3 regions of the Aeromicrobium jepli genome follow, and region 2 is predicted to be linked to each of the others. Evidence: predicted binding sites of a transcription regulator. Region 2 holds the regulator's gene; each other region holds the start of a gene.
The links. Region 2 encodes HrcA, which represses chaperone genes, less so after heat shock. Its sites were predicted from a motif close to TTGGCACTCGNNNNNNNCGAGTGCCAA; they were not measured.

Region 1: groL (chaperonin GroEL) is a predicted target of HrcA. The motif match lies at 3,027-3,053, and genes of this name have one in related genera.
Region 3: groES (co-chaperone GroES) is a predicted target of HrcA. The motif match lies at 3,191-3,217, and genes of this name have one in related genera.

The regions. Positions count from the first base shown of each region.
Region 1 is NZ_JBFOKO010000009.1:39,507-45,076, reverse strand. Features, by position in the region: gene AB3M81_RS15430 (LytR C-terminal domain-containing protein) at 1-129, shown strand, start outside; gene otsB (trehalose-phosphatase) at 151-939, shown strand; SAM riboswitch class I at 1,002-1,112, shown strand; gene thrC (threonine synthase) at 1,120-2,385, shown strand; gene AB3M81_RS15415 (MoaD/ThiS family protein) at 2,415-2,693, shown strand; gene AB3M81_RS15410 (cold-shock protein) at 2,782-2,985, shown strand; gene groL (chaperonin GroEL) at 3,087-4,724, shown strand; gene AB3M81_RS15400 (acyltransferase) at 4,972-5,570, shown strand, end outside.
Region 2 is NZ_JBFOKO010000007.1:86,785-92,354, forward strand. Features, by position in the region: gene AB3M81_RS13930 (PhoH family protein) at 1-445, opposite strand, end outside; gene AB3M81_RS13935 (histidine triad nucleotide-binding protein) at 496-840, opposite strand; gene dnaJ (molecular chaperone DnaJ) at 861-2,006, opposite strand; gene hrcA (heat-inducible transcriptional repressor HrcA) at 2,038-3,054, opposite strand; gene AB3M81_RS13950 (hypothetical protein) at 3,165-3,593, shown strand; gene AB3M81_RS13955 (DUF3097 domain-containing protein) at 3,586-4,422, shown strand; gene AB3M81_RS13960 (lysylphosphatidylglycerol synthase domain-containing protein) at 4,406-5,422, opposite strand; gene AB3M81_RS13965 (arginine deiminase) at 5,433-5,570, opposite strand, start outside.
Region 3 is NZ_JBFOKO010000001.1:535,923-541,492, reverse strand. Features, by position in the region: gene AB3M81_RS02655 (AAA family ATPase) at 1-1,053, opposite strand, end outside; gene groL (chaperonin GroEL) at 1,229-2,830, opposite strand; gene groES (co-chaperone GroES) at 2,862-3,155, opposite strand; gene AB3M81_RS02640 (class I SAM-dependent methyltransferase) at 3,299-4,459, shown strand; gene AB3M81_RS02635 (LamB/YcsF family protein) at 4,487-5,206, shown strand; gene AB3M81_RS02630 (5-oxoprolinase subunit B family protein) at 5,208-5,570, shown strand, end outside.

The DNA of each region.
Region 1 (5,570 bases), on a different contig from region 2:
TACTTCCCCGGCGGGCGCCAGGGCGAGGCCGAGCTGCTGGCCCGTGACCTGGGCATCTCGCGCATCCTGCCGGCCGCGCCGAACATGTCCACCTCGGCCTTGACGGTCGTGCTGGCCAGCCCGCGCTGAGGGGCGGTGATAATCGTGAGCATGACCGATCCGGGGCAGACGCTCTTGGCCCTCGACTTCGACGGCACCTTGGCCCACATCGTCGAGGATCCGGCGTCGGCGTACATCCATCCGGACTCGCTCGCCGCGCTGCGCCGCCTGGGGCCGGTGCTCGCCGCGATCGTCATCATCACGGGGCGTCCGGTCGACGAGGCACGCCGCCTGGGCCGGTTCGAGGAGGGCGAGGGCCTTGAGGACCTCGTCGTCTGCGGACAGTACGGCGCCGAGCGCTGGGACGCCGCCAGTGGCGACGTCCGCCGCCCCACCCGTCCCGACGCTGTCCACGACCTCGCCGAGCGGCTGCCGTCGTGGCTCGCCGAGCACGACGCCGAGCGGCTGCGCATCGAGGACAAGGGCCTGGCCATCGCGCTGCACACGCGCGGCATCGCGCCGGGCCTGCTCGACACGCTGTCGCCGCAGCTGGCGGCGCTCGCCGCCGAGTTCGACCTGCACATGGAGCCCGGCCGCCAGGTGCTCGAGTTCCGCGCGCACCGCACCGACAAGGGCGAGACCCTGCGCCGTGCCGTCGAGGCGATCCAGCCGCGCTCGCTCGTGTTCGCCGGCGACGACCTGGGCGACCTGCCGGCGTTCCGCGAGGCGATCGCGCTGCGCGAGGACGGCCTGGACGTCACGCTCGTGTGCTCCGCGTCGGCCGAGCAGGACGCGCTCGTCGAGCTCTCGGACGTCGTCCTCGACGGCCCCGACGCCGTCGCCGCCTGGCTCACCGAGCTCGCGGACCGGTTCGCGCCCGGACGCCCTGCCGCCTCCTGATCTCGACGTCTCGCGATGCGGACCGAGTGGACGCATCGTGAGACGTCCGCCTAGTCTGAAGTCACTCATCACGAGGGGCAGAGGGACACGGCCCGACGAAGCCCCAGCAACCAGCCGACCGGCCAGGTGCTAAGTCCGTCCGCGGTCGAACGTCGACCCCGGAGAGATGAAGGAGTCTTCGTGAGCATCACGCTGTCCACCCCCACCCGGCTCCGCGAGGGAGCCTTCGGCAACGCCACCGCGCTGACGTGTCGCGAGTGCGGCGCCACCCGCGAGCTCGGCCCCCACTACGCCTGTCAGGAGTGCTTCGGCCCGCTCGAGATCTCCTACGACTTCGGCACCGTCACGCGCGAGCAGATCGAGGCGGGCCCGGCCAACATCTGGCGCTACAAGGCGCTGCTGCCGGTGCCCGAGGACATCGAGTCCAGCCCCAACCTCGAGCCCGGCTTCACCCGGCTGCTCGACGCCCGCAACCTCGCCGCCGAGCTCGGCCTGTCGAAGTTGTGGGTCAAGGACGACAGCACCAACCCCACCAACTCCTTCAAGGACCGCGTCGTCGCCTGCGCCCTGAGCGCGGCCCGCGAGTTCGGCAGCCGCGTGTTCGCCTGCCCCTCCACCGGCAACCTCGCCAACGCGGTCGCCGCCGCCGGCGCCCGCGCCGGCATCCGCACGGTCGTGTTCATCCCGAGCAACCTCGAGACGCCCAAGCAGGTCAACTCGGCCGTCTTCACCGACAGCCTCGTGGCCGTCGACGGCAACTACGACGACGTCAACAAGCTGGCCAGCGAGATCGCGGGAGAGGAGGACGGCTGGGCGTTCGTCAACGTCAACGTGCGCCCCTTCTACGCCGAGGGCTCCAAGACGCTCGGCTACGAGATCGCCGAGCAGCTCGGCTGGCGGCTGCCCGACCAGATCGTCATCCCCGTCGCGTCCGGCTCGCAGCTGACCAAGGTGCACAAGGCGTTCACCGAACTCATCGCGCTCGGCCTCGTCGAGGACAAGCCGGTCCGCGTGTTCGGCGCGCAGGCCCAGGGCTGCAACCCGGTCGCCACGGCGTTCAAGGACGGCGTCGACGCGATCCGCCCCGTCAAGCCCGACACGATCGCCAAGTCCCTCGCGATCGGCAACCCCGCCGACGGCATCTACGTCCTCGACATCGCGCGCGCCACGGGCGGCGGCGTCGAGGAGGTCACCGACGACCAGATCCGCGACGCGATCGTGCTGCTCGCCCGCACCGAGGGCATCTTCACCGAGACCGCCGGCGGCACCACGGTGGCGGTCCTGCGCAAACTCGTCGAGACCGGTCAGCTGGACCCGGCGCTGGAGACGGTCGTCATCAACACGGGCCACGGCCTCAAGACGCTCGACGCGGTGACCGGCTCGGTCGGCCCGCGCACCACCATCGCCCCCACGTACGACGCCTTCGCCGCGGCCGGCATCGCCTGAGCCGTCCCACCACCACCCGAGGAGCACTCATGGCCGTTTCCGTCCGCATCCCCACGATCCTGCGCAGCTACACGCACGACGAGTCGCAGGTGACCGCCGAGGGCGACACGCTCGCCGCCGTCCTGGACTCGCTCGACGCGTCCTACCCCGGGATCCGCGCCCGGATCCTCGACGAGGACGGCAAGCTGCGCCGCTTCGTCAACATCTACGTCGCGGAGGAGGACGTCCGGTTCGACCAGGGTCTGGACACCAAGACGCCGGACGGCACCCAGATCTCGGTGATCCCCGCCGTCGCCGGCGGCTGCTGAGCCGATCCGCCGTTCCCTGGCTCGGGCCCTGCCGTTACGCTGGTTTCGGGCCCGGCCGGGGGCCTTTCGCGCAGAACAAGGTGGTCGCATGGTGCACGGCACCGTCAAGTGGTTCAACTCCGACAAGGGCTACGGCTTCATCGCGGTCGACGGCCAGGACGACGTCTTCGTCCATTGGTCCAAGATCGCGATCAACGGCTTCAAGACCCTCGAGGACGGTCAGACCGTCGAGCTCGAGGTCGTCGACGGCCCCAAGGGCCGCGAGGCGGAGAACGTCCAGCCACTGCGCTAGCGCCGTCTCGTTCGTGTGCGGGGGCGGTTGAGGGAAGTTGATTAGCACTCGTATAGTGAGAGTGCTAGATCCACCTTCTCACCACTGTCGGAGACACGCACATGGCCAAGTCCATCGCATTCAACGAAGAAGCCCGGCGTGGGCTCGAGCGCGGCATGAACCAGCTCGCCGACGCCGTCAAGGTCACGCTCGGCCCCAAGGGCCGCAACGTCGTCCTCGAGAAGAAGTGGGGAGCCCCCACGATCACGAACGACGGCGTCTCCATCGCCAAGGAGATCGAGCTCGAGGACCCGTACGAGAAGATCGGCGCCGAGCTCGTCAAGGAAGTCGCCAAGAAGACCGACGACGTCGCCGGTGACGGCACGACGACCGCCACGGTCCTGGCCCAGGCGCTCGTGCGCGAGGGTCTGCGCAACGTGGCCGCCGGCGCCAACCCGATGGGCCTGAAGAAGGGCATCGAGACCGCCGTCGAGGCCATCAGCACCCAGCTGCTCGGCATGGCGAAGGACGTCGAGACCAAGGAGCAGATCGCCTCCACCGCGTCCATCTCGGCCGCCGACACCACGGTCGGTGAGATCATCGCCGAGGCCATGGACAAGGTCGGCAAGGAGGGCGTGATCACGGTCGAGGAGTCGAACACGTTCGGCCTCGACCTCGAGCTCACCGAGGGCATGCGCTTCGACAAGGGTCACCTGTCGGGCTACTTCGTCACCGACCCCGAGCGCATGGAGACGGTCCTCGAGGACCCGTACATCCTCATCGTCAACAGCAAGATCAGCACCGTGAAGGACATGGTCCCGGTGCTGGAGAAGGTCATGCAGACCGGCAAGCCGTTGGCGATCATCGCCGAGGACGTCGAGGGCGAGGCGCTGGCCACCCTCATCGTCAACAAGCTCAAGGGCACGTTCAAGTCGGTCGCCATCAAGGCCCCCGGCTTCGGCGACCGCCGCAAGGCCATGCTGACCGACATCGCGATCCTCACCGGCGGCGAGGTCATCAGCGAGGAGGTCGGCCTCAAGCTCGAGAACGCCGACCTCACGCTGCTGGGCACCGCCCGCAAGGTCGTCACGTCCAAGGACGAGACCACGATCGTCGAGGGTGGCGGCGACGAGGCCCAGATCGCCGGCCGCGTGGCCCAGATCAAGGCCGAGATCGAGAACAGCGACTCGGACTACGACCGCGAGAAGCTCCAGGAGCGCCTCGCCAAGCTGGCCGGCGGCGTGGCCGTCATCAAGGTCGGCGCGGCCACCGAGGTCGAGCTCAAGGAGCGCAAGCACCGCATCGAGGACGCCGTCCGCAACGCGAAGGCGGCCGTCGAGGAGGGCATCGTCCCCGGCGGCGGCGTGGCGCTGGTCCAGGCCAGCAAGGCCGCGTTCGAGAAGCTCGAGCTCGAGGGCGACGAGGCCACCGGCGCGAACATCGTGCGCCTGGCCACCTCGGCCCCGCTCAAGCAGATCGCCGTCAACGCCGGCCTCGAGGGCGGCGTCGTGGCGGAGAAGGTCGCCAACCTCGAGCCCGGCCAGGGCCTGAACGCGGCCACGGGCGAGTACGTCGACATGATCGCCACCGGCATCATCGACCCCGCCAAGGTCACGCGCTCGGCGCTGCAGAACGCCGCCTCGATCGCGGCGCTGTTCCTGACGACCGAGGCCGTCGTCGCCGACAAGCCGGAGCCCGCGGCCCCGGCCGGCGCCCCCGGCATGGACGACATGGGCGGCATGGGCGGCATGGGCTTCTGAGCCTCCCGCACCCAGCACCCCACGGAACCCCGGCACCTCGGTGCCGGGGTTCCGTGCGTCCGGGCCCCGTGTCAGAGAACCTCGCGAAGTGACGGTTTCCCCGGTTAAGCAGGTTTTCCTCACTGAACGGGGTTTCCTGTCACTTCGCGAGGGTCGCAATCCTCGTTCAGGGACAGTTTTCCTACTTAACCGGGGAAACTGTCACCCTTCGCCCACCCGGCGCGTGACGGCAGGGGAGGATGGGGCGGTGACGACGTGGCAGGAGCTGACCCGCACGGACGAGGCGATGACCCCCGAGCACCGGGCGCGGCTCGTCGAGGCCGGCGTCGACCCCGACCGGCTCGACGCGCTCGCGTGGCGCCGCCTCGACGGCCCGCTGCCGTCGTGGTGGAACGACCTGGGCAACGCGCTCTACGCCGCGCCGGGCGCGATGCTGCCCGACCGCGTCGTCGAGCTGCTCACGACGTTCTACTTCCACGACGCCCTCATCGTCGTCGGTGGCCCGATGGAGCACCTGACGTCGCTGCTCGTGGGCGGCGACGGCGCGACGGTGTTCCTCGACGAGCGCGTCATCCTCACGGCGGGCGAGATCTACTGCGGCCCGCGGTCCTCCGTGGTCCTGCACGGGCCCGTCGTCGCGACCCGCTCGCCCGTCATCGACGCGCGCAACGGCGGCAGCATCGTCGCCGCGGGCGACCAGCTGTGGGCGGCCGGCGTCTACATCGCGACGGACGACATGCACCGCCTCGAGGACGCCGCCACGGGAGAGCGGATCAACCCCTTCGGCGCCACGATCCGGCTGGGTCACCACGTGTGGCTGTGCCGCGAGTCCGTGGTGTCCGGCCA
Region 2 (5,570 bases):
TCGCGAGGTAGGTCTTGCCGGTGCCGGCGGGGCCGATGCCGAAGACGATCGTGTGCTCGTCGATCGCGTCGACGTACTTCTTCTGGTTGAGCGTCTTGGGGCGGATCGTGCGGCCACGGTTCGACAGGATGTTGAGGCTCAGCACGTCGGCCGGCCGTTCCTGCGTCTCGGTGCGCAGCATCGAGATGCTGCGCTCGACCGTCTCGGCCGTGAGGGCCTGGCCGGTGCGCAGGATCGTGACCAGCTCGTCGAGCAGTCGCTCGACCAGGGCCACCTCGGCGGACTCGCCGGTGATGGTGACCTCGTTGCCGCGGGCATGGATCCCCGCCTCGAAGGCGGCCTCCATCAGGCGCAGGAACTCGTCGGCGGGTCCGAACAGGGAAACGAGCGGGATCGAGGCCGGGATGGTGACCGTGTGTCGCGCCGCGGGAGTGTCGTCAGTCATACAGGTCCGAGTCTACTCACCGAGCACTGACATGGCCCGGTCCCGAGCGCTCAGGCCAGGAAGAGCTTCGAGACGTCCACGCCGGCGAGCAGGTGGACGTGGGCGTGGAACACCGTCTGGCCCGCGCCGGCGCCCGTGTTGAAGACCAGGTTGTAGTCCTCGTACCCCTCCTGCGTGGCGATGGCACGGGTTTGCGCGAGCAGCTCCGCCGCGACTTGCGGCTCGGCCTGCGCCAGCGAGGCGGCGTCGGGCTGGTGGACCTTGGGCACCACCAGCACGTGCACGGGCGCCTTCGGGTTGATGTCGCGGAACGCGAGCGTGTGCTCGCTCTCGGCGACGACCTCCGCGGGGATCTCGCGCGCGACGATCTTGCAGAAGATGCAGTCCTCAGCCATGGCCCGACTCTAGCCAGCCGTCACTTGAACGCGTCGCGGATGCGCCCGAAGACCGTCCGCGACGAGTGGTCCAGTGCCGGCTCGGGGTGGCGCTCGTCGCGCGCGGCGGCCAGCTTCTCCAGCAGCTCGCGCTGCTCGGAGTCGAGGTCGCGCGGCGTCTCGACGACGACCTGCACCGTGAGGTCGCCGCGGCCCGAGCCGCGCAGCTTCGGCACGCCGTAGCCGCGGACCAGGATCGTCTCGCCCGACTGGGTGCCCGCGGGCACGTCGATCGCGACCGTCCTCTCCACGTCCTCGAGGTCCTCGCGCTCGGCGTCGAGCGTGAGCAGGTCGAAGCGCGTGCCGAGCGCCGCCGCCGTCATCGGCAGCGTGATCTGGCAGGCCAGCTGGTCGCCCTGGCGCGTGAAGCGGGGGTGGTGGGCGACCTTGATCTCGATGTAGAGGTCGCCGGCCGGGCCGCCGCCCGCGCCGACCTCGCCCTCGCCGGCGAGCTGAATGCGGTTCCCGTCGTCGACGCCCGGGGGGACGTTGACCTGCAGGCTGCGGCGCGAGCGCACGCGGCCGTCGCCGTGGCACTCGCGGCACGGGTCGGGGATGACGGTGCCGTAGCCCTGGCACGTGGGGCACGTGCGCGACGTGCGGATGTCGCCCAGCAGCGAGCGCTGCACGTGCTGGACCGCGCCGTGGCCGTGGCACGTGCCGCACGTGACGGGCTCGGAGCCCTCGTTGGCGCCGCTGCCGCCGCACACCTCGCACGTGACGGCCGTGTCGACCTTGATCTCGCGGGTGACGCCGAACGCCGCCTCGGCGAGGCTGATCGACAGCCGCAGCAGCGCGTCCTGGCCGCGCTGCGTGCGCGGGCGCGGGCCGCGCGAGGACGACTGGCCGAAGAACGCGTCCATGATGTCGTCGAAGCTGAAGCCTTGGCCGAAGCCGCCGCCCATGCCGCCGCCACCGGAGAGCGGGTCGCCGCCACGGTCGTAGACGGCGCGCTTCTGCGGGTCCGAGAGCACCTCGTACGCGGTCGTGACCTCCTTGAAGCGGTCGGCCGCGTCGGGGGCGTCGTTGACGTCGGGGTGCAGCTGGCGCGCCAGCTTGCGGTACGCCTTCTTCATCTGCTCCGGCGTCGCGTCACGGGACACGCCCAACAGCTCGTAGTAGTCCAAGGTCTCTTCTCTTTCGCGTGGTGTGCGGCGCTCAGCCGTCGGCGAGGATGCGCCCGAGGTAGCGGGCGACGGCGCCGACGGCGGCCATCGTGGCGGGATAGTCCATGCGGGCGGGCCCCATCGTCCCGAGCTGAGCCAGGATCTCGCCCCCGGGACCATAGGTGCTCGAGACGACGGCGGTGCCCGAGAGGTCCTCGCGGCCGGTCTCGCGACCGATGCGCACGTGGGGTCCGGTCGTGGCCTCGCCGAGCAGGCGCAGCAGGACGACCTGCTCCTCCATCGCCTCCAGGACGGGTCGGATCGAGGTGTCGAAGTCGGCGCCGAACCGCGCGAGGTTGGCGGTGCCGCCGACCGCGACGCGCTCGTCGGAGCGCTCGTTCGAGAACGTGTTGGCGAGCGTCGTGACGATCGAGGAGACGACGGGACGGTCGTCGATCGCGAACGTGTCGATGAGCTCGGCCAGGCGCACCGACGCCTCGGGCAGGCGCTCGCCGAGGGTGGCGCGCACGATGCGGGACTTGAGGTCGGCGAGCAGCTGCTCGCCCGGCGTCTCGACCAGCTCGACGATGCGCTGCTCGACGCGGCCGCTGCTGGTGATGACGACGACCAGCACGCGCGCGCCTTCGAGGCCGACGAGCTCGACGTGGCGGACCGTGGAGCGGGTCAGCGACGGGTACTGCACGATCGCGACCTGGTTGGTCAGCTGGGCGAGGATCTTGACGCTGCGCGTGACGATGTCGTCGACGTCGATCGCGCCGGACAGGAAGGTCTCGATCGCGCGGCGCTCGGCCGCCGAGAGCGCCTTGACCTCGGACAGCCGGTCGACGAACATCCGGTAGCCCTTGTCGGTGGGGATGCGGCCGGCGGAGGTGTGCGGCGCGGTCAGGTACCCCTCGTCCTCGAGGGCCGCCATGTCGTTGCGGATGGTGGCCGAGGAGACGCCCAGCTGGTGCCGCTCGAGCAGCGCCTTCGACCCGACGGGCTCCTGCGTGGCGACGTAGTCCTCCACGATCGCGCGGAGCACGTTGAGACGGCGGTCCTCGATCATCGGTCACCTCCCACTTGGCACTCGACCCGGTCCAGTGCCAAGTCTACCGGCGGACCGGTGGGCCGGTGCGCCTCCGCGAGCGGTCCGCGCGCGGATGGCAACCTGTCGTGGTGAGCGAGGTGGCGGTGCGCGCGGACGGCGCGATCGAGGTCGTCGACGGCGACGAGGTGCTCGTGTACACGCCCTACGAGGTCACGGCCCCCGACGGCACCCGGATCGCGCACGAGTCCCGCGGCGGCACGATGGCGTCGGTGTGGGCCACGACGGTCGGCGAGACGTTCGTCGAGGTCTCGCACCTGGGCGACGGCCCTCGCGGCGGCGAGCTGGTCATGGTCGTGACGCGACCCGGCCACTCCCCCGCCGTCGCGCTGGGCGCCCTCGTCACCGACGAGGTGCCCTCGACCGTGCCCGAGTCGTGGCCCGCGGCGGTCGACCTCGCGATCGGGCTCATCGTCACCGACACCCTCGACAGCGGCAGCAAGGACGACGTCGAGGCGTTCCACCAGCGACTCCTGGGAGTGTGGTTCGGCCATGGCTGACCGGTACGGGACCGACGTCCTCTCCGGCGACTGGAAGAAGCCCAGGCGCGGCCGCTCGACCGAGCTCGCGGCCGACCTCGGCATCGTCGTCGAGGAGGTGTCCACCGGGTTCGTCGGCGAGGTCATGCGCGTCGAGCGCGACCTCGGCACCGTCGAGCTCGAGGACCGTCACCTGCGCCGCAAGGTCTTCCCGCTCGGCCCCGGCTTCCTCATGGAGGGCCGCCCGGTCGTCCTCGTGGCGCCGACGCCCAAGGGACCCGCCGCCAGGACGCGCACGGCGTCGGGCTCGCGCGTCGCCGCCGACACCCGCGCCAAGGTCGCCCTGCCCAGCCGCATCTTCGTCGAGGGCCGGCACGACGCCGAGCTCGTCGAGAAGGTGTGGGGGGACGACCTGCGCGCCGAGGGCGTCGCGGTGGAGTACCTCGGCGGCATCGACGACCTCGCCGCGATCGTTCGCGACTTCCAGCCCACCGCGAAGCGCCGCCTGGGCGTGCTGGTCGACCACCTCGTGCCGGGCTCGAAGGAGCAGCGCCTCGCCGACGCGGTGAAGCACGTGCCCCACCTGCTCGTGGTCGGCCACCCGTACGTCGACGTGTGGCAGTCGATCAAGCCCCAGCGCCTCGGCATGGACGCGTGGCCCACGATCCCGCGTCACGTCGAGTGGAAGAAGGGCATCTGCGCGCACCTGGGCTGGCCGCACGAGGACCAGGCCGACATCGCGCGGGCGTGGAAGGCGATCCTGGGCCGCGTCGACTCCTGGACCGACCTCGAGCCCGCGTTCCTGGGCCGGGTCGAGGAGCTCATCGACTTCGTCACCCAGCCGGCGTAGCCGGCCGCCGCAGCACCTGCCACTTCCACAGCGCGAGCGAGGCCAGGCCCATCAGGATCGGGCCGCCGAGCGTCACGACGCGCCACACCACGAACCCGGCGACGAGACCCTCCTCGTACACGTTCGTGCCCACCTGCAGGAGCGTCGCGACCACGACGGCGTCGAGGATGCCGACGCCCGAGAACGGGAACAGCGTGAGCGGGTACGCCACCAGGAACGCGACGAACACCTCGATCGCCGGGACCTGGCCCGCGTCCACGCCGACGCAGCGCAGCGCCGCCGTCAGCAGCGCCGCGTCGACCAGCACCATCGCCAGCAGTGCCAGCAGCGAGCGCGGCAGGGCCCACGGGACCCGGCCGACGACCTGGCGCCGGAAGTCGACAGCCCACGCGCTCCAGGCCCCGCCGCTGACCTGCGAGCGCACCCGGCCGACGAGGTCGCCCGCCCGGTGCGCCAGGCCCGCCGTGAACGCCTCGCCGCGGAACGCGAGCCACAGCGCGGCGAGGATCGCGACGCTGACCGCCATGCTGGGCAGCGCGGCGAACAGCTCTCCCGGGTGGAACGTGCCGAGCCACAGCATGAGGACGCTGCCCAGCACCGGGGCGCCGAACCGCACGACGTAGAACGACAGCGTGTTCATGACCGAGCCCGCGACGGCCGCCGCCAGCGGGATCCCCCACGAGCTGAAGATCGCGAACCGCATGACGTAGTCGGCGGGCGGCGGCGCGACCGTCGTCATGAGGATCGCCGCCTGGTCGTTCTGCAGGGCCCGCCACGACGAGCAGCCCTCGATGAACAGCGCCAGCGGCAGCGCGTTCAGGTACTGGCGCAGCAGCAGCCCGAGGGCCAGCAGCACGAACTGCCACGCCTCCAGCCGCGCCAGCGACGAGCGGACGCCGTCCCAGTCGATCTCGTCCAGCAGGCCGACGCCGACGACCAGGACGACGCCCGTGGCGACGACGGTGAGGGCGAAGCGCACCCACCGCCGGCGCGTGTCCACGGTGCTCCGGTCAGGCCTCGAGCGGATCGCGCACGAGCGGGCACGTCATGCAGTGGCCGCCGCCGCGCCCTCGGCCCAGCTCGGCGCCGACGATCTCGATGACCTCGATGCCGGCCTTGCGCAGCAGCGAGTTCGTGTGGGTGTTGCG
Region 3 (5,570 bases), on a different contig from region 2:
GCCGACGACCTCGTTCGTCAGGTGGCCTCCCGACACGACGGGCCGCTGCACCTCCCACGCGTACGGGCCGACCTCGGCGGTCGAGCCGTCGGCGAACTCGACGGTCGCGACGAGCCGGCCCTCCTCGTGCGCGAGCGCGACGATCCGCCCCAGCGTGCCGTTCACCCAGCGGTCGGACGGGTCGTTCGTCAGCATCATGACCTGCGCGCCGACCTTGAGGACGAGCTCGCGATCGGTGGGCGGGTCGAACAGCGCCAGGTCACCGGACTCGACGGCGACGCTGCGCACCTCCTCCCCCGGCAGGCGCTCGAGCCGCTCCCGGTTGCGCGCGGACACGACGCGGTTCGACGGGGCGAGGGTGAGCCACAGCTCGTCCTCGGGTGGCTCGAAGTCGGGGTCGACGCGCGTGTTGAGGTCCGCGCGCGCGTGCTCGAGCAGGACTCCCTCGCGCACGGCGTTGAGCAGGGCGGTCAGCCGATCGTCGCCGAGCTGGCGGAACGCGGTCGTCAGCGCGACGGTCGGGAACGTCGCCGCGTCGAAGGTGTCGGCGGAGAAGAAGTAGGGGGTCTCGTAACGGCTGGAGAAGAAGTCGGAGAGCGCGTCCGGGACCACGGGCGGCAGCTGCAGCAGGTCGCCCACGAGCACGAGCTGCACGCCGCCGAACGGGCGCTCCGGGTGCGGGCCGAAGCGCACGAGGGCCGCGGCCAGCAGGTCGAACAGGTCGGCGCGGACCATCGAGGCCTCGTCGATGACGAGGGTCTGCAGGGACCTCAGCGTGCGGGTGAAGCGACCCGGCCGGTAGTCGCCGGAGCGGACGTCCTCGAGTGTCGTCGTGCTGCGGAAGCCGAAGAGCCGGTGGATCGTGTGACCCGCGACGTTGAGCGCCGCGATGCCGGTGGGCGCCGCGACCACGACGCGGCGGTCGGTGTGCTCCATGAAGTGCCGGATCAGCGTGGACTTGCCCGTGCCGGCCTTGCCGGTGAGGAACAGGTTCCCGCCGGACTCGAGAATCTCGAGCGCGCGCTCGAACTCCTCGGTGATCGTGATGGCCATCGGCTGCAGGCTACCGGGGCGGCCTCTCCGGCTCGACTGAGCGAGGTTTCCTGTCACTTCCGGGGGTTCGCAACACTCGTTCAGTGACAGCTTTCCTACCTAACCGGGGAAACCGTCACGGCACGACGAACGGCCCCGGGCGCAGTGCCCGGGGCCGTTCGCGGTGATCGGTCGATCAGTGGCTGTGACCGGCGTGCGCGTCGTCCTCGTCGGCCGGCTTGTCCACCACGAGCGTCTCGGTGGTGAGCAGCATGGCCGCGATCGAGGCCGCGTTCGCGAGCGCCGAGCGCGTGACCTTGACCGGGTCGAGGATGCCCTGCGCGAGCAGGTCGCCGTACTCGCCCGTGGCCGCGTTGTAGCCCTCGCCGGACTCGCGGACCTTCGACACCACGACCTCGCCGGACTCGCCGCCGTTGCGGGCGATCCACTCCAGCGGGGCGTCGGCGCCCTTGCGGACGATCCGGACGCCGAGCGCCTCGTCGCCGGTCAGGTTCAGGTCCTTGTCCAGCACGCCGACGGCGTGGACGAGCGAGGAGCCACCACCGGGGACGATGCCCTCCTCGATGGCCGCGCGGGTCGCCGAGACGGCGTCCTCGATGCGGTGCTTCTTCTCCTTGAGCTCGACCTCGGTGGCCGCGCCGACGCGGATGACGCAGACGCCACCGGCCAGCTTGGCGAGGCGCTCCTGGAGCTTCTCGCGGTCCCACTCGGAGTCGGTCTGCTCGAACTCGGCCTTGATCTGGGCCACGCGGCCCTCGACCTCGGCCTGGTCGCCGCCGCCGTCGATGATCGTCGTGTCGTCCTTGGTGACGACGACGCGACGGGCGGTGCCGAGCACCTCGAGGCCGACCTGGTCCAGCTTGAGGCCGACGTCGGGGGTGACGACGGTCGCGCCGGTGAGGGTCGCGATGTCCTGCAGCATCGCCTTCCGGCGGTCGCCGAAGGCCGGGGCCTTGACCGCGACGGACGTGAACGTGCCGCGGATCTTGTTGACGACGATCGTCGACAGGGCCTCGCCCTCGATGTCCTCGGCGATGATGAACAGGCTCTTGCCCGACTGGACGACCTTCTCCAGCAGCGGCAGGAGCTCGGCGACGGCCGAGATCTTGCCCTGGTTCACGAGGATGTAGGGATCGTCGAGGACGGCCTCCATGCGCTCGGTGTCGGTCACCATGTACGGGGACAGGTAGCCCTTGTCGAACTGCATGCCCTCGGTGAACTCGAGGTCGGTGCCCATGGTGTTGGACTCCTCGACGGTGATGACACCGTCCTTGCCGACCTTGTCGAACGCCTCGGCGATGAGCTCGCCGATGACCGAGTCACGGCTGGACACCGTGGCGACGGCGGACATGTCCGAGACCGAGTCGACGGCGCGCGCACGGGTGTGCAGCTCGTTCGTGACGGCCTCGACGGCGGCCTCGATGCCCTTCTTCAGGCCGACCGGGTTGGCGCCGGCCGCGACGGCGCGCAGGCCCTCGTGGACCATGGCCTGGGCCAGCACCGTGGCGGTCGTCGTGCCGTCACCGGCGACGTCGTTCGTCTTGGTGGCGACCTCCTTGGCCAGCTGGGCGCCGAGGTTCTCGAACGGGTCGTCGAGCTCGACCTCACGGGCGACGGACACGCCGTCGTTCGTGATCGTGGGGGCGCCCCACTTCTTGTCGAGGACGACGTAGCGGCCCTTGGGGCCGAGGGTCACCTTGACGGTGTCGGCGAGCTTGTCGACGCCACGCTCGAGGGCGCGGCGTGCGTTCTCGTCGAATTCCAGGATCTTGGGCATGAGTGCTCCCTAGGAAGGTTGGCGGGTGGACTCAGGCGATGACGGCGAGCACGTCGCGCGCGTTGAGGATGAGGTACTCCTCGCCGGCGTGCTTGACCTCGGTGCCGCCGTACTTGCTGAACAGGACGCGGTCGCCGACGGCCACGTCGACGGGGATGCGCTCGCCGCTGTCGCTGACGCGACCGGGGCCCACGGCCACGACCTCGCCCTCCTGCGGCTTCTCCTTGGCGGTGTCGGGGATGACGAGACCCGACGCGGTGGTCTGCTCGGCCTCTCCGGCCTTGATGACGATGCGATCTTCGAGCGGCTTGATGGTGACCGACACTGGTCGACCTCCCCTTTCGGACGGAAACGTTCGGGTTGGCACTCGCTCATCGGGAGTGCCAACGTCAGCGTAGCACCGCGTTGGCACTCGCCCCAAGGGAGTGCTAATCGCGCCCCACGCGCGCGCGATGGGAGACTCGACGGGTGGATCCCGCGACGTTCGACGCCCTGCTCGCGCCCGCCGGCCAGGAGCTGCTCGCCGTGATCGCCGAGCGGTCCGGCACCGAGTCCGATCTCGCGCTGGGCACCCGGCTGCGGCGCGAGCACCCGGCCGAGCTCGTCGCCGCGGCCATGTCCCAGCATGCCCTGCGGCGCCGCGCGGCGGTCAAGTTCGGGCCCGACGCGGAGCACATGTACTTCGTGCCGGACGCGCTCGAGCAGGCGACCCGCGCGCCGGTGGCCGCCCACCGCGCGGCGCGGCTCGTGGCGCTCGGCGCGACCTCCGTCGTGGACCTCGGCTGTGGGATCGGCGGCGACCTCGTCGCGTGCGCTCGGGCCGGGCTGGCGGTCCGCGGCATCGAGCAGGACCCGGTCCGCGCGGCGATGGCGCGAGCGAACCTCGCGGCGCTCGGGCTGGGCGGCGAGATCGAGGTCGGCGACGCCACCGCCACCGCGATCGGCGACGACGAGGTCGCGTTCGTCGACCCGGCCCGCCGCGACGGCGCCGGCCGCACGTTCTCCCTCGACGCGCTCGTGCCGGCGTGGGACTTCGTCACCGGCCTGCTCGCCGGGCGGGCGCTCGCGAAGGTCATGCCGGGGATCGCGCACGACGCGGTCCCGCCGGGCGTGCAGGCCGAGTGGGTCTCGGACGGGGGTGACCTGGTGGAGGCGTGCCTCTGGGGCGCGGGATTCGACCTGCCGGCCCAGCGGCGCGCGACGGTGCTCCCGTCGGGCGCGACCCTGGCGTCTCGTGACGCGGTGACCTCGACCGGCGACCCGCTGGCGCACCTCGTCGAGCCGGACGACGCCGTGATCCGCGCCGGCCTGGTGGCCGAGCTCGCGCAGGACCTCGGCGGCCACCTGCTCGACCCCCACATCGCGTGGATCACGACCGACCGCGCCGACGCCGCCCCGTTCGGCCGCGCCTTCCGGATCGAGGCCGAGCTGCCCTTCCGCGAGAAGCAGCTGCGCGCCGCGCTGCGCGAGCGTGACGTCGGCACGCTCACGGTCAAGAAGCGCGGCGTCGACGTCGTCCCCGAGCAGCTCGTCGCCCGCCTCAAGCTCAAGGGCGCCCGTCCCGCCACGATCGTCCTCACCCGGGTCGCCGGCGAGGGCCGCGTCTTCCTCGTCGACCCGATCCGCTGAGAGCGCCGGACGCGGTAGCGTCGGGCCATGCCCGGCACCGTCGACCTCAACGTGGACCTCGGCGAGTCGGCCGAGCGGTGGAAGTCGGGTGAGGACCGCCGGCTGCTCCCGCTCGTCACGAGCGCGAACGTCTGCTGCGGCGCGTACGCGGGCGACGACGACCTCATCCGCGCCACGTGCGAGGCGGCCGTGGAGCACGGCGTCGCGATCGGGGCGCAGGTCGGCTATCGCGACCGCGAGGGGTTCGGCCGCCGCGCGATCGACCTCGCGCCGCGCGACCTCGCCGACGAGGTGCTGCACCAGATCGACCACCTGACCGAGCTCGCCGGGGAGGTCGGCGGGCTCGTCACGTACGTGAAGCCGCACGGCGCGCTCTACCACCGGATCGCGCACGACCCCCACCAGGCGTCGGCGGTCGTCGAGGCCCTGTTGGCCGAGGGCTCGCTGCTCCCGCTGGTCGGGATGCCGGGCTCGCTCGCGCTGCGGATGGCCACCGACCAGGGCGTCCCGGTCGTGCTCGAGGGCTTCGCCGACCGCGCGTACGACGCCGACGGCTCGCTCGTCCCCCGGGACCGTCCCGGCGCCGTGCTGACCGACCCGGAGGCGGCCGCGGCCCAGGCCCTCTCCCTCGTCGGGACCGTGGACTCCCTGTGCGTCCACAGCGACAGCCCGGGCGCCGAGACGCTGCTCGCGCGCGTCCGCGGCGTGCTCGAGGACGAGGGCGTGACCGTGGCGGCGTTCGGCTGACATGCGCGTCCTGCCCTGCGGCGACCGCGCCGTGCTGCTCGACTGCGCCGACGCGGACGAGGCGCGTCACTGGCACGCCGCCCTGGCCGATCACCGTCCCGTCCTCGGCGCCACCACGGTCCTGCTGCGCGGCCGGCCTGCCGACCTGCGCGCCACCGTCGCCGCGACGGACGTCTCCGAGGTCGAGGTGCACGAAGGTCGTGACGTCGAGATCCGCGTGGTCTACGACGGGCCCGACCTGGCCGCGGTGGCCGCGCACTGCGGCCTCCCGGCCGAGGAGGTCGTGCGGCGGCACACCGCCACGGCGTGGACCGTCGGCTTCGCGGGCTTCGCGCCGGGATTCGCGTACCTGACCGGCGGGGAC